2 regions of the Actinomadura fulvescens genome follow, and region 2 is predicted to be linked to the other one. Evidence: riboswitches for the same ligand, from Rfam matches in the RefSeq annotation. Region 2 holds a riboswitch; the other holds the start of a gene.

Region 1 (10,137 bases), on a different contig from region 2:
TCGTGGTGTAGCGGCCGTCGGCGTGGCGCTTGCGGAACTCCGCCAGCGTCATCGGACCGGCGGAGGTCTCGAACTCCAGCCAGCGGTCGACGATGCGCAACATGTCGTCGTCGTGCAGCGCCATGGCCTTGACGCCGAGCTGGTGCAGCCGCAGGAAACCGCGCAACCGCGCCGGATCGGTCTCCGACAACCGGACGAGCCACTGGCGCAGTCGCTCGCCGAGCGCGTCCCGGGTCGACTCCAGCAGCTCGTCCTCGTACAGCGCCTCACGGCTGGCCGTCGGCCGCAGCTCCCCCGCGTCCACCACGCAGCGCACGAAGAACGCCCACTCGGGCAGCAGGCCCTCGACGTTCTCGGCCAGCAGCATCCGCTTGAGGTAGACGCGGTGCGCGGCGCGCGCACTCGGCGTGACGGGTTGCGGAAGGACGAAGGCGACACCGGTGAGCCCGGCCTCGGGCACGCTGAGGTCGATCAGGTCGTACGGCTCGAAGCCGTACAGGTCACGGCAGTAGGCGTCGAGCGCCCGGCGGCGCCGCGCGGGGTCGGGGTACGCGGCCTGCCAGGGCGGTCCCTCCCGGGTGATCGTCGCCCCGTCCACGGTGAGCTCGACCGGCAGCAGCGAGCCGTACGCGCGGGCGAGCTCGGCGACGGTGGCGGGGCTGAGCAGGTCGGCCGAGCCGGGACGGGACCGCAGCGTGACGGTCGTGCCGGGCTCGTCGCGTTCACCGCGCTCGACCTGGTAGCGGCCGTCGGCGTAGCCGGTCCACCGGACGGCCGTCCCGCCGCCGCTGGGGCCACCGTCGCCCGCACGCGCCGACCGGGTCACGACCTCGATCTCGTCGGCGACCAGGAACGCCGAAAGCAGGCCGATCCCGAACTGGCCGAGGAAGTCGTGCCGTGCGAAGCCCAGCTCGTCCCGCTTGGACGAACGGCCGATGGTGGCGAGCAGCCGGTGGACCTCGTCCTCGGTGAGGCCGATCCCGTCGTCGTGGACGCGCAGCAGGCCGTCGCGCGTCTCGATGGTGACCGTTCCGCTCCCCGGGGCGGCCTCGCCGCGGGCCGTGATGGCGTCCACCGCGTTCTGCAGGAGCTCACGAAGGTAGACGCGGGGACTGGAGTACAGATGGCGGCTGAGCAGGTCCACCACGCCACGTAGATCGACTTGAAACGCCTGCTCCACCCGTTCGTCCTCCCGGCGAACGCCGCCACCCTCGGTACGCGTAACGGCTGACCCGTCACCTTATCGAGTGGTTGCGGGGCATCCCCGACATTTACGGCACTGTGCCGTCAACCGGATATCCCCATGCCCCCGGAGGCGGCGAGCCCCGGACCTCCCGGCCCGGGGCTCGCGTCACGTCAAGGTCGCCCCGACGTCAGATGAGGCCCAGCTTGCGCACCGCGTCGCGCTCCTCGGCCAGCTCGCCGACCGAGGCGTCGATGCGGGCACGGGAGAAGTCGTTGATCTCCAGCCCCTGGACGATCTCCCACCTGCCGTCCTTGGTGGTGACCGGGAACGACGAGATCAGGCCCTCGGGCACGCCGTAGGAACCGTCGGAGACGACCGCCATGGACGTCCAGTCGCCCTCGGCCGTGCCGTTGACCCAGGTGTGCACGTGGTCGACGGCGGCGGAGGCGGCCGAGGCGGCCGAGGACGCGCCCCGGGCCTCGATGATCGCGGCGCCGCGCTTGGCGACGGTGGGGATGAAGTCGTTCTCCAGCCACGCCTGGTCGTTGACGGTCTCGGCGGCGTTCTTGCTCGCGATCTCGGCGTGGAACACGTCCGGGTACTGGGTGGCCGAGTGGTTGCCCCAGATCGTCAGCTTCGTGATCTCGGAGACCGAGACGCCGGCCTTCTTGGACAGCTGGGCCAGCGCGCGGTTGTGGTCGAGACGGGTCATCGCCGTGAAGCGCTCGGCCGGTACGTCCGGGGCGTGCTGCTGGGCGATGAGGGCGTTGGTGTTGGCCGGGTTGCCCACGACCAGGACCTTGATGTCGTCCGCGGCGCCGGCGTTGATGGCCTCGCCCTGCGGCTTGAAGATGCCGCCGTTGGCCTCCAGCAGGTCGCCGCGCTCCATGCCCTTGGTACGGGGACGGGCGCCGACCAGCAGGGCGACGTTGGCGCCGGCGAAGGCCTGGGTGGCGTCGTCGAAGATGTCGATGCCGTCCAGCAGCGGGAAGGCGCAGTCGTCGAGCTCCATGGCGGTGCCCTCGGCGGCCTTGACCGCCTGCGGGATCTCCAGCAGGCGCAGGCGAACGGGCGTGTCGGCGCCGAGCAGCTGTCCGGACGCGATGCGGAACAGCAGCGCGTAGCCGATCTGGCCGGCGGCGCCGGTGACGGTGACGGTGACTGGGGTGCGAGCCATTGCCTTCTTCATCTCCTGCTGTGGCCTGATCGAGAGGCGCCGCCTTGGGTTTCTCTCGTCGTCGAGATATTTCACCGGTCAGGCTATCGCGCGTACGGCGTGCCGGTGGCCAGAGGTGCCCGATCCCACAGAACGCACAACGCCGAAGGCCGCCCCGGGGTCTCCGGAACGGCCTTCCAAGCGATCCCCCGCGTCGGCGGGGTCGAGAGATCAGTTCTCGTTGATCTTCTTCTGGAGGTTGACGTCCAGCGCGTGCAGGAACTCCTGCGTGGTCAGGAACGGGGTCTCGGAACCGACCAGCAGCGCCAAATCCTTGGTCATCTGGCCGTTCTCGACGGTGTCGACGCAGACGCGCTCCAGCGTGTCGGCGAACGCCGTGACTTCCGGCTGACCGTCGAGCTTGCCTCGGTGGGCCAGGCCCCGGGTCCACGCGAAGATGGACGCGATGGGGTTGGTGGAGGTCGGCTTGCCCTGCTGGTGCTGCCGGTAGTGGCGGGTCACCGTGCCGTGCGCGGCCTCGGCCTCGACGGTCCGGCCGTCGGGGGTCATGAGCACCGAGGTCATCAGGCCGAGGGAGCCGAAGCCCTGGGCGACGGTGTCGGACTGGACGTCACCGTCGTAGTTCTTGCACGCCCAGACGTAGCCGCCCTCCCACTTGAGCGAGGCGGCGACCATGTCGTCGATGAGCCGGTGCTCGTAGGTGAGCCCCTTGGCCTCGAAGTCGGCCTTGAACTCGGCGTCGAAGATCTCCTGGAACACGTCCTTGAACATGCCGTCGTAGGCCTTGAGGATCGTGTTCTTGGTCGACATGTAGACCGGGTAGTCCCGGGACAGGCCGTACCGGAACGAGGCGCGCGCGAAGTCCTCGATGGACTTGCGGAAGTTGTACATCGACAGCGCGACGCCGCCGCCCTCGGGGTAGTCCACGACGTGGAACTCCATGGGCTCGGAGCCGTCCTCCGGAGTGAACGTCACCGTCAGCTTGCCCGGGCCGGGGACCTTGAAGTCGGTGGCCTTGTACTGGTCGCCGAAGGCGTGACGGCCGACCACGATGGGCTTGGTCCAGCCCGGCACGAGCCGGGGGACGTTCTGCATGATGATGGGCTCGCGGAAGATCACGCCGCCGAGGATGTTGCGGATCGTTCCATTGGGGGAACGCCACATCTTCTTGAGGCCGAACTCCTCGACCCGTGCCTCGTCGGGGGTGATCGTGGCACACTTCACGCCGACGCCGTACTGCTTGATCGCGTTGGCGGCGTCGATGGTGACCTGGTCGTCCGTGGCGTCACGGTGCTCGATCCCGAGGTCGTAGTACTTCAGGTCCACGTCGAGATAGGGCAGGATCAACTGGTCCTTGATGAACTGCCAGATGATCCTGGTCATTTCGTCGCCGTCGAGTTCGACGACAGGGCCCGCTACTTTGATCTTGGGCATGCTGTTGCTGTCCCTTTCCTACACCGGCCAGCAGTCCTTGTAAGGCTCAACTGGTCAGGCTATCCGAGCCGGGTCAAAGGTCTAGACCTCGGCCCACCTTTTAGATCTTATGGCTACATCGGGTGACTAGTCGGGCACGACCCAGGCGACCACGGCGATGGCCACGGCGAAGCCCGTCATCGTCGCCACGTCCATCCACTTCTTGCGGGTCTCCAGCATCCCGACCTGGCTCGGGGGGAGCACCAGCCGGGCGAGCGCGCCGAAGAGCACGGCGGCGGCCATCAGGCCGGAGCCCTTGCGGAAATAGTTGAGCGAGCACAGGACCAGACCGCCCGCGACCCCGCAGAGCACGATCACGTACGGCAGCTGACTCAGCCAGTGGGGTGAGGCGCCGCGCCGCTTGGGTGCTCTCCGCCGGCGCCGGTGCAGCTCCGTGCTCATGGGCCTCGCTTCGCGGTCGGGCCGGACGTTCGGTCGGATTCCACGGTAGTCGCAACCGGGCACCCGCACGACCGGCGCCGCCCGACCCCGGGTTTCGGGGCGGCATCTCCGGACATTTCTGCCGTCCGGCGACCCCTTCCCGGGAAAGACTCACGGCGGAGCTGATACTGGTGGGGTCCGATACGTGTGGATGGACACGAAAAGCCTTGTGTCACAGTCCCTACTCGCCAGTAGGAGGGTGTGACGGTGACGCGCCCGGGTAACCCGGCAGACAGGGGTCGCTAACTAGCTGGGAGGACTGCCGTGGAGGGGCCGTTCATGCGGATCGAGGACAGCGGGCTGGTGATGCCGCTGCGCCCCGACGTCACGACGGTCGGGAGAGGGCGAGGAGTCGACATTCGCCTCGACGACCCGAGTGTGTCCCGATTGCACGCAGAGATCGTTCGGCGCGGCCCGTACGTATACGTGGTCGACATGGGGCTGTCACGGAACGGCACCCGTGTCAACGGCCGGCCGATCGCCCGCCGCGTACTGGAGGACGGTGACGTCGTGAGCTTCGGCACGGCGCGCTGCCGGATGGGGGGAATCCCCCGCGAGGAGGTCGATCCCGACGTCGAGCTGCGGCGCGCCGTGGCACCCGAACTCACCCGCCGCGAGGTCGATGTGCTGACCTCGCTCTGCCGGCCCGCCCTCTCGGACGAGGCCTTCGTCGCCCCCGCCACCGCGCGGGAGATCGCAGCCGACCTCGTGGTGACCGAGGCGGCGGTCAAGCAGCACCTGCTGCGGCTCTACCAGAAGTTCCGCATCCCCGAGGGCGCCAACCGCCGTACCCGGCTGGCCAACGAGGTCATCGCGATGGGCCTCGTCCGGCCGCTGCCCCCGGTGCACGTCCCCCAGCAGAACCGGCCGCTCGACGGTCAGGGGCCGGGGGGAGTACGACGCGCGGCACCGCCGGGTGCCAACCACGCGACAGGGCACCCAGCGGGTCCACGCGGGCCGGCCACCAGCGCCGCCGGCCGCCGGGCCAGCTGAGTTGAACTGCGGCCGTCCCCCACGGCAGCGCAAACCCGGGGGCGGCCGCAGGAACCGCCCGCCGTGATCATGCGACCGGAATCGTTCGCCTGGTCACGGCGGGCGGCCCTGTCGTCCGCCGCTTTCGGCTCCGCCGGTCAGGCCCGCGAGGCCGCCTCCGCGGCCTCCACCACGTTGGCGAGCAGCATCGCGCGCGTCATGGGGCCCACCCCGCCGGGGTTGGGCGCCACCCATCCGGCCACGTCGCGCACCGAGTCGGCCACGTCGCCCGCGAGCTTGCCGTCGACCCGGGAGACGCCGACGTCCAGGACGGCGGCCCCCGGCTTGATCATGTCGCCGGTGATGAGACCGGGAACGCCCGCGGCGGCCACCACGATGTCGGCGTCGCGCACATGGGCGGCCAGGTCCCGGGTGCCGGTATGGCACAGGGTCACGGTCGCGTTCTCGCTGCGGCGGGTCAGCAGGAGGCCGAGCGGGCGGCCGACGGTGACGCCGCGGCCGATCACCGTGACGTCCGCGCCGCGCAGCGGCACGTCGAACCGGCGCAGGAGGGCGACGATGCCCTTGGGCGTGCAGGGCAGCGGGGCCTCTTCCATCAGGACGAGGCGGCCCAGGTTGACCGGCTGGAGACCGTCGGCGTCCTTGGCCGGATCGATCAGCTCCAGCACGCGCTGCTCGTTCAGCCCCTTGGGCAGCGGCAGCTGGACGATGTAGCCGGTGCAGGCGGGGTCGGCGTTCAGCTCGGCGACGGCCCGTTCCACGTCCTCCTGGGAGGCGTCGGCGGGCAGGTCGCGCCGGATGCTCTCGATGCCGACCTCGGCGCAGTCGCGGTGCTTCATGGTGACGTAGGCGTGGCTGCCGGGGTCGTCGCCGACCAGTACGGTGCCGAGCCCCACCGACACGCCGCGCTCGCGCAGCGCCTCGACGCGGATCTTGAGGTCGGCGCGGATCTCCGCGGCCGTGGCCTTGCCGTCCAGGACCTGTGCCGTCATTGGTTCCTCCGCGTGCTCAGGGGCCCGTACACCCAGGCGCGCGGTGTGCGGGCCGTCCTTCGCTCCCCGGTGGTCGAATCCACCTTGACTGCGCCAGTCGCGTTGGCCCCATGCTAGTGGCTTCCCGCGAACGGGCCGGAGCGGCGATCGGGCGGGCCTGGGCGGCGATCCGCGGGCCGCGTTCGCGGCGCGCGTCAGTCCTGGTCGGGGCGGCCCCGCCAGGCGATCAAGCGGTCGGTGCCGTGCCAGCCGAGCTGGGCGGCCAGCATCGCGGCGAAGAAGGCCGCGACGAGCCCGATCAGCTGACGGGACTCCATCAGCAGGGATGCCGTCTGCACGACGTTGCCCAGGATGAGAGTAGCCAGGAAATCCATCACGCCTCCTTCAGCGCTTGGGCGCGCCGGAGTCATGATGGGGTCAAGAAGGCGCGACGTTTCCCGAGGTTACCAACGTCCAAACGTAAAACCCGCCACACGGCGGAGCCGATCAATGGAAGAAGTGCCGGACGCCCGTGAAGTAGAGGGTGATCCCGGCCTTCTGGGCGGCCTCGATGACCTTCTCGTCGTTGACCGAGCCGCCCGGCTCGACGATGGCCCGGACGCCCGCGTCGGTCAGGACTTCCAGTCCGTCGGGGAACGGGAAGAAGGCGTCGGAGGCCCCCACCGAGGCGGCCGCCCGTTCCGTACCGGCACGGGTCACCGCCAGCCGGGCCGAGTCGACCCGGTTGACCTGGCCCATGCCGACACCGGTGGTGGCGCCGTCGGCGGCGAGCAGGATGGCGTTGGACTTGACCGCGCGGCAGGCCTTCCAGGCGAACGCGAGGTCGCGCAGCGTCGCCTCGTCGGCGGCCTGGCCGGTCTTGAGCTCCCAGCCGGCCGGGTCGTCGCCGGGGTCGTCGACGCGGTCGACGGACTGGACGAGCACGCCGCCGTCGATCCGCCGGAACTCGACCGGGTCGGCCGGAGCGTCCTGGCACACCAGCAGGCGGATGTTCTTCTTCCTGGTCAGGATCTCCAGCGCCGCGGGCTCGAACCCCGGCGCCACGACGACCTCGGTGAAGACCTCGGCGACCTGGGCGGCCATCGCCTCGGTCACGGGCCGGTTGACGGCGATCACGCCGCCGAACGCCGAGACAGGGTCGCACTCGTGCGCCTTGCGGTGAGCCTCTGCGACGTCACCGCCGATCGCGATGCCGCACGGGTTGGCGTGCTTGATGATCGCGACGGCGGGCTCATCGAAGTCGTACGCGGCGCGCCTGGCCGCGTCGGCGTCGACGTAGTTGTTGTAGGACATCTCCTTGCCGTGCAGCTGCTCGGCTCCGGCGAGCCCGGCCGTGCCGCCGGGGCCGTCGGCGGTGAACAGCGCGGCGCGCTGGTGGGGGTTCTCCCCGTAGCGCAGCACGTTCTTGCGCTGCCAGGTGGCGCCCAGGAAGTCGGGCCACTGCGCCTCCGCCGCCACCTCGTCCGGCGCGTAGACGCCTGCGAACCAGGAGGCCACGGCGACGTCGTACGAGGCGGTGTGGGCGAACGCGGCGGCGGCGAGGCGACGGCGTTCGTCAAGGGTGAAGCCGCCCGCCTCCACCGCGGCCAGCACCGAGCCGTAGGAGGACGGGTCCACCACGACGGCGACGCTGGCGTGGTTTTTGGCGGCGGCGCGGACCATGGTCGGCCCGCCGATGTCGATCTGCTCGACGCACTCGTCCGGCTTGGCGCCGGAGGCGACGGTGTCGGCGAACGGGTAGAGGTTGACCACGGCCAGGTCGAACGGCTCGACCGAGAGGTCTTCCAGCTGCTGAACGTGATCGTCCTTGCGCCGGTCGGCGAGCAGGCCCGCGTGCACCCGGGGGTGCAGGGTCTTGACCCGGCCGTCGAGGCACTCGGGGAACCCGGTGAGCTTCTCGACCCGCATGACCGGCACGCCCGCGGCTGCGATCTTCGCCGCCGTGGAGCCGGTGGACACGATCTCGACGCCGGCCCGGTGCAGGCCCTGGGCCAGCTCCTCCAGCCCCGTCTTGTCATAAACGCTGATCAGCGCACGCTCAATCGCGACCCGACTCACCGGTCGAGCTCCCCTCATCGGTTGGTCCACAGGTCCGGCACTTCATGGAGACCCGCCTGCCCCGCGTGGTCCAGCCGTCGCGGGCCAGCCGTCCCACGACGTCGACCAGGAGCCGGCGCTCCACCTGCTTGATGCGTTCGTGCAGGGAGTCTTCGTCGTCGTGCCAGCCCACGGGAACGGTCTCCTGGGCGATGACGGGTCCGGTGTCCACTCCTTCGTCGACGAAGTGCACCGTACAGCCCGTCACCTTCACGCCGTACGCCAGGGCGTCCCGTACGGCGTGCGCGCCCGGGAAGGAGGGAAGCAGCGCCGGATGGGTGTTGACGATCCGGCCGCCGAACCGTTCCAGGAACCGCCTGCCGAGGATCTTCATAAAGCCAGCGGAGATCACCAGGTCCGGCTCGTGGGCCGCGACGGCGTCCGTCAGCGCCGCGTCCCAGGCGTCCCGGCTCGCGAAGTCGGGGATGCGCGCCGTGAACGTGGGCAGTCCCGCGGCGGCGGCCCGCTCCAGTCCGGCGATCTCCCCGCGGTCCGCGCCCACGGCCACCACGCGTGCCCCGTAGGCTGGATCCGAACACGCGTCGAGCAGCGCCTGTAGGTTGGTCCCCGCGCCGGAGACGAGGACGACGAGCCGGGCGGACACCATGACTCCCTGGTGGACGGTGGGGTTGGCACGAACACCCGAAGCCTACCGGCCGTACGCGGCGTCACTTGTCCGACACCACAGGTCAGAAGTGCCAGGAGGATCAACGTGAGCGAGCAGCCGGGTCAGGGCGACAGCGGAGTCGGCACGTCCGGCCGTCCCGACCTCTCCAAGCGCGACGAGATCCCCGGCCGCCCGGACCTCCCCGAGCGCGACGGCCCCGTTCCCGACTCCGCGCGCCCCGACCGGCCCGAGCGGGATCAGACCCCCGGCCGTGCCGATCTGCCGGAACGCGGCGGCCGGCCGTCGCCTTGGCGTTCGCCCGGCCAGGGGCCCCGTCCGGTCGAACGTCTCGGCTGGCGGGCGCTGTGGCTCGGTGCCGGGGCCATGCTGACCACCCTGTTCTTCTTCCCGATCGGGCTGGTCCTCGGCATCGCGGCGCTGGTGGTCGGCATCAAGGCCCGGCGCGGCGCGCGCCGCCGGCAGGCCGTCGCACCGGGCGCGATCGCGGGTCTGGTGCTGGGCTCGATCGCCGTGGCGTTCTCGGCGTTCTCGCTGGCGCTGACGGTGTTCCTGTGGCCGGAGCTGAGCGGCTACCAGTCGTGCGTGGGCAAGGCCAACACGAGCACGGACGAGAAGGCCTGCCGGGACGAGTACTACCCCAAGATCGAAAAGAAGCTGAAGCTGCCCGAGGGCAGCATGTCGAAGTACGGCGACCTTTTCTGACCGGTCGCTCAGTCCTCCGGCTCGTCCCTGAGCACGTAGATCGCGCCGCCGCGCTTCTCGGTGCGCCCGGGGTCGTCCCGTTCACGGGGTTGCGGCACGTTCGCCCCAGCCTGGGCAGGCTCCGGCTCCGGCTCCGGCGGAGAACCTGGCTCGGGCTCCGGGTCCGGCTCGGGCTCGGCTGGGGCGAGCTCCGCGGTCTCCTCGGCGAGATCGGGCAGCGGGTCGGGGACCCGCGTTCTGGCCCTGGTCGGCTTGCGCGGCGCCAGGACGGGCTCGGCCTCCTCGAACTCCACCGGATCGGGCGCGAACGGGGCGGGCTTCCGGGGCGGCCGCGGACCGGGCTGCTCGGGCGCCCTGGGCGGCGTCACCGGCGCCGCCGCGGCGGCCTTCGCGGGAACCGGCGGGGTCGCGGAGGTGGCGGTACGGCGCCACCGGCGTTTGCGGGGCT
Region 2 (10,137 bases):
AAGTCGCTGGAGGACCTCGACTGGTTCGTGGTCGACAACCTCCCGCCCGGCCTGCTGGCGACCATGGCCGACCTGGGGGGCCGGGTCAAGGACGCGGTGCCGCGCATCGCCGTCGTCGTCGACGTGCGCAGCCGCGCCTTCACCGCCGACCTGCACTCCTCGATCGAGGAGCTGGAGGCCCGCGGCGTCCATCCGCGCGTGGTGTTCCTGGAGGCCTCCGACGCCGCCCTCGTGCGGCGTTTCGAGAGCGTTCGGCGGCCCCATCCGCTGCAGGGCGACGGCACCCTCATCGACGGCATCTGCCGCGAGCGCGAGCGCGTCCGCGAGGTGCGCGCCGAGGCCGACCTGGTGCTCGACACCAGCGACCTCAACGTGCACCAGCTGCGGGCCAAGATCGTCAGCTTCTTCGGCAACGACACCGGCGAGTCCCGGCTGCGCGCCACCGTGCTCTCGTTCGGCTACAAGTACGGCCTGCCGGTCGACGCCGACCTCGTCGTCGACTGCCGCTTCCTGCCCAACCCGCACTGGGTGCCCGAGCTTCGGCCCCAGACCGGCCGGGACGCCCCGGTGCGCGAGTACGTGCTGGCACAGCGCGGCGCCAAGGAGTTCCTCGACGCCTACACCGAGGTGCTGCGGCTGCTGACCGACGGCTACGAGCGCGAGGGCAAGCACTACGTCACGCTCGCCGTCGGATGCACCGGCGGCAAACACCGTAGTGTGGCCATGGCGGAACAGCTCGCCACCCGGCTGCGGGACGAGGGCATCGAGGTCCAGGTGGCCCATCGTGACCTCGGTCGTGAGTGAGCGTTCCGATCAGGTCCGGTACGAGGAGACGAGCGGCACGGTGAACCCCCCTGGGCCCAAGGTCGTCGCGCTCGGCGGGGGCCACGGCCTCTACGCGTCGCTGTCGGCGCTGCGCCGGGTCACCGAACGGCTGACCGCGGTGGTGACGGTCGCCGACGACGGCGGCTCCAGCGGTCGGCTGCGCAAGGAGCTCGGCGTGCTGCCGCCGGGCGACCTGCGGATGGCGCTGGCCGCGCTCTGCGGCGACGACGAGTGGGGCCAGACCTGGCGCGACGTGGTGCAGCACCGGTTCCGCAGCCAGGGCGACCTGCACGACCACGCCGTCGGCAACCTGCTGATCGTCGCGCTCTGGGAGCTGCTGGGGGCCGAGGCCGCCGTCGAGGGGCTCGACTGGGTGGGCCGCCTGCTCGGCGCCCACGGGCGCGTGCTGCCGATGGCCTCGGTGCCGATGGACATCGTCGCGGAGGTGCGGGGCGCCGACCCGGCACGCCCGGACGCCGTCTCCCGGGTCAAGGGCCAGGTGGCGTGCGCCAAGACGCCCGGGACGGTGCTGAGCGTCTCCCTCGTCCCGACCGACCCGCCCGCGTGCCCCGAGGCGCTGCAGGCGGTGGACGAGGCCGACTGGGTGGTGTTCGGCCCGGGCTCCTGGTTCACCAGCGTCATGCCGCACCTGAAGGTGCCCGAGCTCGCCCAGGCCTTGACCCGCACCCGCGCACGGCGGATCGTCGCCTTGAATCTGGTGCCGCAACCCGGGGAGACCGACGATTTCTCGCCGCAGACCCATCTGGAGGTATTGCAGGCGCATGCCCCGGATCTGCGGATCGACGTCGTGCTCGCCGACCGGGGCGTCGTCGACGACACCGCGGCCCTCGACAAGGCCGTGCAGGCCCTCGGCGGCAGCCTGGTGCTCGCCGACGTCGCGGCGGCGGACGGATCGCCACGTCATGATCCCACCCTGCTGGCCCAAGCCTTCGTACAGATATTCGCCGACTGACGACCGCGCGGGCCGCGATCGGCCAGACTGCTGGAAGTTTCATTAGGGGGAGGGTTCATCTATGGCGATGACCGGGTTGGTGAAGGACGAGCTGAGCAGGTTGTCCGTCATGAAGCCGTGTTGCCGCAAGGCCGAGGTGTCGACGCTGCTGCGCTTCGCCGGCGGCCTTCATCTGGTCAGCGGGCGCATCGTGATCGAAGCGGAGATCGACACCGGCTCGGCCGCCCGGCGGCTGCGCAAGGACATCGCCGAGGTGTTCGGGCACACCTCGGACGTGGTGGTGCTCGCGCCGAGCGGCCTGCGCAAAGGCAACCGCTACGTCGTCCGGGTGTTCCGCGACGGCGAGTCGCTGGCCAGGCAGACCGGTCTGATCGACAACAACGGGCGGCCCGTGCGCGGGCTGCCGCGGCACGTGGTCGCGGGAGCGGCCTGCGACGCCGAATCGGCCTGGCGTGGCGCGTTCCTCGCGCACGGCTCGCTCACCGAGCCCGGCCGCTCGATGTCGCTGGAGGTGACCTGCCCGGGCCCGGAGGCCGCGCTCGCGCTCGTCGGCGCCGCCCGCCGGCTCAAGATCCACGCCAAGGCCAGGGAGGTCCGCGGGGTCGACCGGGTCGTCGTGCGGGACGGCGACGCGATCAGCGCGCTGCTCACCCGGCTCGGCGCGCACGACAGCGTGCTCGCCTGGGAGGAGCGGAGGATGCGCCGCGAGGTCCGCGCCACCGCCAACCGGCTCGCCAACTTCGACGACGCCAACCTGCGCCGCTCCGCCCGCGCCGCCGTCGCGGCCGGCGCCCGCGTCGCCCGCGCGCTGGAGATCCTCGGCGACGACGCACCCGAGCACCTGGTCAACGCGGGCAGGCTCCGCCTGGAGCACAAGCAGGCCTCGCTGGAAGAGCTCGGCCAGCTCGCCGACCCGCCGCTCACCAAGGACGCGATCGCCGGCCGTATAAGGCGTCTGCTGGCCATGGCCGACAAGCGCGCCCAGGACCAGGGCGTCCCCGGCACCGAAGCCAACCTGACGGCTGACATGCTTTCTTAGCTTTAGTGGCCTCGGGTCTTCGCCTGGCGGCTCAGACCCGAACCACAAAAGCAGCGATTGCGACATCGCTTCGCGATCTTCGCTCGGAGCTTCGCTGGCGCTCGCTCCGGCTCAGGTAGCGCAATCGCGTGCGGATGCGGGTCTGTGCGACCGTGATCGCCGCTTGAACGCGGTCGCGGGATTTGGGGGATTGGTCTAGACGGGCCGGTCTCGACCGCTGGCTGGGCGGGTTGGATCCCTCTGGTGGGGGAGGAAGACTTACCCGGTAGATCACCGGGACCGGTGGCGATGCGGGGGGCCTCGGTTCGGTAGGGTCGCTGATGGAGGGCCCTGGGGGCTCCTCCGCAGCATGCTGGACATCGACGTACGAGGAGTGGCGTTCCGTGACCATCCGAGTAGGCATCAACGGGTTCGGCCGCATCGGCCGCAACTTCTTCCGCGCGATCAAGGCGAGCGGGGCCGACATCGAGGTCGTGGCGGTCAACGACCTGACCGACAACCAGACACTGGCGACGCTGCTCAAGTACGACAGCATCCTCGGCCGCTTCCCCGAGGAGGTCACCGCGACCGCCGACGAGATCATCGTGGGCGGCAAGGCGATCAAGGCGTTCGAGGAGCGTGACCCGGCCAATCTGAAGTGGGGCGACCTCGGCGTCGACATCGTGGTCGAGTCGACGGGCTTCTTCACCGACGGCAAGAAGGCCAAGGTGCACGCCGACAACGGCGCCAAGAAGGTCATCATCTCCGCGCCGGCCAAGAACGAGGACGTCACTCTCGTTCTGGGCGCCAACGAGGACAAGTACGACCCGGCGGCCCACACGGTCATCTCCAACGCGTCCTGCACCACCAACTGCCTGGCTCCGCTGGCCAAGGTGCTGCACGACAACTTCGTCATCGAGAAGGGCCTGATGACGACGATCCACGCGTACACCCAGGACCAGAACCTCCAGGACGCCCCCCACAAGGACCTGCGCCGGGCGCGCGCGGCCGCGCTGAACGTGGTGCCGACGTCGACGGGCGCCGCCAAGGCGATCGGGCTGGTGCTGCCCGAGCTCAACGGCAAGCTCGACGGGTACTCGCTGCGCGTTCCGGTGCCGACCGGCTCGGCCACGGACCTGACCGCGACCCTGGGCCGCGAGGTCACCGTGGACGAGGTCAACGCCGCGTTCAAGGCCGCCGCCGAGGGGCCGCTGAAGGGCTACCTGACCTACACCGCGGACCCGATCGTGTCCTCCGACATCGTCACCGACCCGGCCTCCTGCATCTTCGACTCGGGGCTGACCAAGGTCATCGGCGACCAGGTGAAGGTCGTCGGCTGGTACGACAACGAGTGGGGCTACTCCAACCGCCTCGTCGACCTCGTCAAGCTCGTCGGCTCCAGCCTCTAGTCTCCTCGTTCCGCCGTGATCACGTACCGCACGTGATCACGGCGGCGGCGTATTCCGGAAGGACACGCGTTTCGATGCGCACCATTGACGATCTCGACGTCGCCGGGAAGCGGGTGCTGGTCCGCGCGGACCTGAACGTCCCGCTCCAGGACGGGAAGATCACCGACGACGGCCGGATCCGGGCCAGTGTGCCGACGATCCAGGCGCTGCGGGAGAAGGGCGCCAAGGTCGTCGTCTGCGCCCACCTCGGCCGTCCCAAGGGTGAGGTGAAGTCTGAATACTCGCTCGCACCCGTGGCCGTGCGGTTGGGGGAGCTGCTCGGTGCCGACGTCACGTTCGCCACGGATGTGGTGGGCGAGTCCGCGCGGGGTGTGGTTGCCGGGCTTGACGGCGGCCAGGTCGCGCTGCTGGAGAACCTCCGTTTCGAGGCGGGGGAGACCAGCAAGGACGACGGTGAGCGGGGGGCGTTCGCCGACAGGCTGGCCGCCCTCGCCGAGGTGTACGTGGGCGACGGCTTCGGTGCGGTGCACCGCGAGCACGCCAGCGTCTACGACGTGCCGCGACGGCTTCCGCACGCGGCCGGTGGTCTGATCGTCACCGAGGTCGAGGTCCTGAAGAAGCTCACCGAGGACGTGGAGCGGCCGTACGCGGTGGTGCTCGGCGGCTCCAAGGTCTCCGACAAGCTCGGCGTGATCGACAACCTGCTGGGCAAGGCCGACCGCATCCTCATCGGCGGCGGCATGGTCTTCACCTTCCTCAAGGCCCAGGGCCACGAGGTCGGCCAGAGCCTGCTCGAAGCGGATCAGCTCGACACCGTCCGCGACTACCTGCGCCGCGCCGAGGAGGCGGGGGTGGAGTTCGTGCTGCCGGTCGACATCGTCGCCGCCACGGCCTTCGCCGCCGACGCCGACCACGACGTGGTGGCCGCCGACGCCATCCCGGCCGACCGGCTCGGCCTCGACATCGGCCCCGAGTCCGGGAAGCTGTTCGCATCCCGGCTTGCGGGGACGAAGACGGTGTTCTGGAACGGCCCGATGGGCGTGTTCGAGATGGAGCCGTACTCCCACGGCACCCGCGCCGTGGCGCAGGGCTTGATCGACTCCGGCGCGTTCACCGTCGTCGGCGGCGGTGACTCCGCCGCGGCCGTGCGGACGCTCGGCTTCGACGAGAACGCCTTCTCCCACATCTCGACCGGCGGCGGCGCCAGCCTCGAATACCTCGAAGGCACGACGCTGCCCGGCCTGCAAGCGCTGGAGGACTGAACCATGGCCCCCAAGGCCCCCGCACGCAAGCCGGTCATGGCCGGCAACTGGAAGATGAACTGCAACCACCTTGAGGCGATCGCGCTGGTGCAGAAGCTGGCGTTCGGGCTCAAGGAGGCCGACCACGAGGCCGTCGACGTGGTCGTGCTCCCCCCGTTCACCGACATCCGCTCGGTGCAGACGCTGGTGGACGCCGACCGGCTCCAGATCCAGTACGGGGCGCAGGACCTCTCCCAGCACGCCTCCGGCGCCTACACCGGCGAGATCTCCGGGGCGATGCTGGCCAAGCTCGGCTGCTCGTACGTGGTGATCGGGCACTCCGAGCGCCGCCAGTACCACCACGAGGACGAGGCGCTCGTCAACGCCAAGGTGAAGGCGGCCTTCGCCAACGACCTGACGCCGATCATGTGCGTCGGGGAGGGCCTGGACGTCCGCAAGGCGGGCGAGCAGGTCGCCCACACGCTGGCCCAGGTCGACGGCGGGCTGGAGAAGATCCCCGCCGACCAGGCCAGGACGATCGTGATCGCGTACGAACCCGTCTGGGCCATCGGCACCGGCGAGGTCGCCACCCCGCAGGACGCCCAGGAGGTCTGCGGCGCGATCCGGGCCCGGCTCGCCGAGCTATATGACGGCGAGGTCGCCGACTCTGTACGTATCCTGTACGGAGGGTCGGTGAAGGGCGCCAACATCGCCGGGATCATGGCCCAGCCCGATGTGGACGGGGCACTGGTCGGAGGTGCCAGCCTCGACCCGGGTGAGTTCGTCAAGATCTGCCGGTACCGGGACCTGCCCGTCTGATCAATTCTGATCAATTCGGCGACGACATGGGGGTTCTTGACGAACCAGCGAAGAGTTCGTCGTACCCTTCGTAGCTGACGGGTAAACCGCCCGGCTCGTTCCTCCGTCCTTGATACGACAAGCCCCGCGCCAGCGGGGGTGGCCAGAAGAGGCGCAACTGCAGTGATTCTCGCAACGTCCATCGTGCTCATCCTCACGAGCCTGCTGATGGTGGTCCTCGTCCTGATGCACAAGGGCAAGGGCGGCGGCCTGTCCGACATGTTCGGCGGCGGCGTCTCGTCTTCGCTGGGCGGCTCGTCGGTGGTGGAGCGCAATCTCGACCGGCTGACCATCGGCACGGGCGTGATCTGGTTCGCCTCGATCATCGTCCTCGGCCTGTTGTTCAAGAGCAAGGGCGCCTGAGCCGGACAGTCCGGCACACACGAACGATCGCCGCTCCGGCCGGGGTCAGGCCGGCGGGCGGCAGCGGAACATTGAGCGAGGAGTAGTCCGTGGGTAGTGGCAACGCGATTCGGGGCAGCCGTGTCGGGGCAGGGCCGATGGGAGAGGCCGAGCGCGGGGACGCGGCACCCCGCGTCTGGGTGACCTTCTACTGCGCCAACCGGCACGAGACCCGCCCCAGCTTCGCGACGGACGTCGCGGTGCCCGACACGTGGGATTGCCCGCGCTGCGGGTTCCCGGCGGGCCAGGATTCCGACAACCCCCCCGCTCCGCCGAAGACGGAGCCCTACAAGACGCACCTGGCGTACGTGAAGGAGCGGCGCAGCGACGAGGACGGCGAGGCCATCCTCGAGGAGGCCCTGGCCAAGCTGCGCCAGAAGCGCGCCGCCGTCAAGGCCGCCATGGAGGCCGCCGCCCGCGTCTGAGACCGCCCGCCGCCGGCTCGAGAGCGGCGGACGCACGGACATGGCGAAGGCCCGGCTCCCTCGGGGAGCCGGGCCTTTTGCGTGCTCAGACGCTTTCCAGGACGGGTCTCGTCACCGTCTCATCGCCGATCCGGCGGCCGGCACGCCGCGGTGTTCCTCACCGTCCGCCGCCTCGTAACGGTCGAAGACGAAGGGGACGCCGTTGGCGACGATCGGGCTGGGCCGGTCCATCAGCTGGAAGTGCAGGTGCGGCTCGGAGGTGTTGCCCGAGTTGCCGCAGTCGGCCAGGTGCTCGCCGGCCCGGACGCGCTGACCGCGCCTGACCTTGATCGAGCCGCGCTTGAGATGGGCGAACGCCGCGTACGTGCCGTCGCCGAGGTCGAGGATCACGTGGTTGCCGAGAATGAAGCCGGGACCGCCCAGCTCGCGCAGCATGCCTTCGATCATCATGAACGGGAGCGTGATCCACGAGTTGCGGCTCCAGTGGTCGCGTCGCCAGCCGGAGGCACGCACGACCTCGCCGTCGGCCGGAGCGAAGATCGGCTTTCCGAACCCGGAGAACGCGCCGGCCCGCCGCGCCGGAGGCCAGGCGCGCATCGCCGACCACTCGTCGTCCTCGTCGTGGTGGACGAGGTCGACGGCGTAGGTCTGCCCGTAGGCGTCCACGCCGTGGCTGGGCACTTTGTCCGCAGGGCTGTTGACGGCGATCCAGCGTCCGCGTACCGGAGCCTGGACGGGCCGCGGCCCGGCGGCGGCCGTCGTGCCGGCGGGCCTGCCCCTGAACGCCTCCGGGCCGGTCCTGGACGGCTTCACCGTCATCAGCGCGAACCCGGCGACCATCACGACCAGTCCGCCCAGCAGCACCCATCCCACGTCGTGCAGGAACGTCGAAAGGCTGATGACGGCGCCCAGCAGGACCATCAGCGTCTTGAAGCGGGCCGCGCGCAGGATGAAGGACCTCATGACACCAGCGTACGGATTTCCGGAATTCCGTCAATCCGGTCTGGGCTATGCTGGCGCCCACGCGACTGGCGCAGTCAAGGTGGAATCACCACCGGGGAGCGAAGACCGTCCGCACACCGCGCGCCTGGGTGTACGGGTCCCTCAGCCGGGGGTTCCCGTCACGAGCCCCGGCGTGATCAGCGCGGAGGTTGTTCATGCATCAGCTGGCCATCCCCCATCTGCACGACCAGGACCCCGACATCGCCGGACTCGTCGAGGCCGAGGCCCGCCGCCAGTACGAGAAGATCCGCCTCATCGCCTCCGAGAACTACGTCTCGCCCGCCGTACTGGAGGCCACCGGCTCGGTCCTCACCAACAAGTACTCCGAGGGCTATGCGGGCCGCCGCTACTACGAGGGCCAGCAGAACGTCGACCCGATCGAGCTCCTCGCGATCGAACGCGCCAAGGCCCTGTTCGACGTCGAGCACGCCAACGTACAGCCGTACTCCGGCTCGCCCGCCAACCTCGCGGTCTACATGGCGTTCCTGGAGCCCGGCGACAAGGTGATGGGCCTGTCGCTGCCGATGGGCGGTCACCTCACGCACGGCTGGTCGGTGTCGGTGACCGGCAAGTGGTTCACGCCCGTGCGCTACGACGTGCGCGCCGACACGGGACGCGTCGACATGGACCAGGTCCGGGACCTGGCGCTGAAGGAGCGGCCCAAGCTGATCTGGTGCGGCGGCACCGCGATCCCGCGCACCATCGACTTCCCCGCGTTCGCCGAGATCGCCCGGGAGGCGGGCGCCGTGCTCGCCGCCGACATCGCCCACATCGCCGGGCTCATCGCCGGTGGTGCCCATCCCTCCCCGGTCGGGCACGCCGAGGTCATCTCGACCACCACCCACAAGACGCTGCGCGGCCCGCGCGGCGCGATGGTCCTGTCCACGGCGGAGCACGCCAAGGCGATCGACAAGGCGGTGTTCCCCGGCCTCCAGGGCGGCCCGCACGACCACACCACCGCCGCCATCGCGGTCGCGCTCAAGGAGGCCGCGCGGCCCGAGTTCGCCGCGTACGCCCGCCAGATCGTGGCGAACGCCCGCGCCCTCGCCGGCGCCCTGCTCGAACGCGGCTACGACCTGGTGTCCGGCGGCACCGACAACCACCTGATCCTCATCGACCTGACCAGCAAGGGGGTCGCCGGCAAGCCCGCCGCGCAGGCCCTCGACCGCGCCGGGATCGAGCTCAACTACAACGCGGTGCCGTTCGACCCGCGCAAGCCGTTCGACCCGTCCGGCCTGCGCCTCGGCACCGCCTCGATCACCACCCGCGGCCTGACCGAGCGGCAGATGCCGCAGGTGGCCGCCTGGATCGACGAGGTGGTGCAGGCCGCCGCCAAGCAGGACGAGGCCGTACTGGCCCGGATCGCCGGTCAGGTACGCGAGCTGCTCGCGGCCTATCCGATGCCCGGGTGGGCGCCGACGCCGTGACGCGGCGCATGCCGCGGCGTCGTCAGAAGCGGCGGAGCAGGGCCTGCTTGGCCGTGGCGAACTCCTCGTCGTCCAGGATGCCCTCCTTGTGGAGCGCGCCCAGTTCGCGGAGCCTCCGTAGAAGCGTGTCGTGATCCTCGCCCGGAGTCTCGGTGTCACGGGGCTCCGGGCCCGGCGCCGCCTGCTCGATCGCCGGTGCGGCCGGATGCGGCAGCCGCGCGACGACCGCGGCCGCCACCAGCGCGGTCAGGCCGCCCTCCTTCTGGATGCCCCACGCCAGGCACTGGGGGTCGTCCTCGGCCGTGACCGCCCTGGAGTCGCCCTGCCTCTGCCTGAGCCTGAAGCGCAGGCAGCCGTATCCCATCCCGGACTGCGGCGACCACTCCACGCCCGCGATCTCAGCGAGCTCGAACAGCTGCGGCCCCGCCTCCTCCTTCTTGGAACTGGCCATCCAGTTCCATTCGAGACGGACGCGCTCGCCGTCGAACGAGGCCGTCCCGTCTCCCGCCGAGGCGCTCACCGGCACCGGCGGCCCGGGCATGAGATAGCGGTCGCAT

What was found. A riboswitch is a leader RNA that binds a small molecule or an ion and turns the genes downstream of it on or off. The one in region 2 is predicted to bind ZMP and ZTP.
Region 1: another riboswitch for ZMP and ZTP. It lies ahead of ABD333_RS42715 (bifunctional methylenetetrahydrofolate dehydrogenase/methenyltetrahydrofolate cyclohydrolase); the one in region 2 lies ahead of ABD333_RS12335 (serine hydroxymethyltransferase).

What each region holds. Positions count from the first base shown of each region.
Region 1 covers NZ_BAAATD010000018.1:154,051-164,187, reverse strand. Annotated here, with positions in the region: gene ABD333_RS42740 (HSP90 family protein) at 1-1,180, opposite strand, end outside; gene ABD333_RS42735 (malate dehydrogenase) at 1,374-2,363, opposite strand; gene ABD333_RS42730 (NADP-dependent isocitrate dehydrogenase) at 2,574-3,797, opposite strand; gene ABD333_RS42725 (DUF3017 domain-containing protein) at 3,924-4,238, opposite strand; gene ABD333_RS42720 (FHA domain-containing protein) at 4,542-5,270, shown strand; gene ABD333_RS42715 (bifunctional methylenetetrahydrofolate dehydrogenase/methenyltetrahydrofolate cyclohydrolase) at 5,408-6,262, opposite strand; ZMP/ZTP riboswitch at 6,286-6,373, opposite strand; gene ABD333_RS42710 (hypothetical protein) at 6,457-6,636, opposite strand; gene purH (bifunctional phosphoribosylaminoimidazolecarboxamide formyltransferase/IMP cyclohydrolase) at 6,749-8,320, opposite strand; gene purN (phosphoribosylglycinamide formyltransferase) at 8,301-8,966, opposite strand; gene ABD333_RS42695 (NfeD family protein) at 9,072-9,689, shown strand; gene ABD333_RS42690 (cell division protein PerM) at 9,698-10,137, opposite strand, start outside.
Region 2 covers NZ_BAAATD010000003.1:75,866-86,002, forward strand. Annotated here, with positions in the region: gene rapZ (RNase adapter RapZ) at 1-804, shown strand, start outside; gene ABD333_RS12295 (gluconeogenesis factor YvcK family protein) at 845-1,798, shown strand; gene whiA (DNA-binding protein WhiA) at 1,860-2,837, shown strand; gene gap (type I glyceraldehyde-3-phosphate dehydrogenase) at 3,221-4,225, shown strand; gene ABD333_RS12310 (phosphoglycerate kinase) at 4,300-5,487, shown strand; gene tpiA (triose-phosphate isomerase) at 5,491-6,285, shown strand; gene secG (preprotein translocase subunit SecG) at 6,448-6,687, shown strand; gene ABD333_RS12325 (RNA polymerase-binding protein RbpA) at 6,777-7,151, shown strand; gene ABD333_RS12330 (M23 family metallopeptidase) at 7,263-8,114, opposite strand; ZMP/ZTP riboswitch at 8,166-8,251, shown strand; gene ABD333_RS12335 (serine hydroxymethyltransferase) at 8,309-9,580, shown strand; gene ABD333_RS12340 (DUF4429 domain-containing protein) at 9,603-10,137, opposite strand, start outside.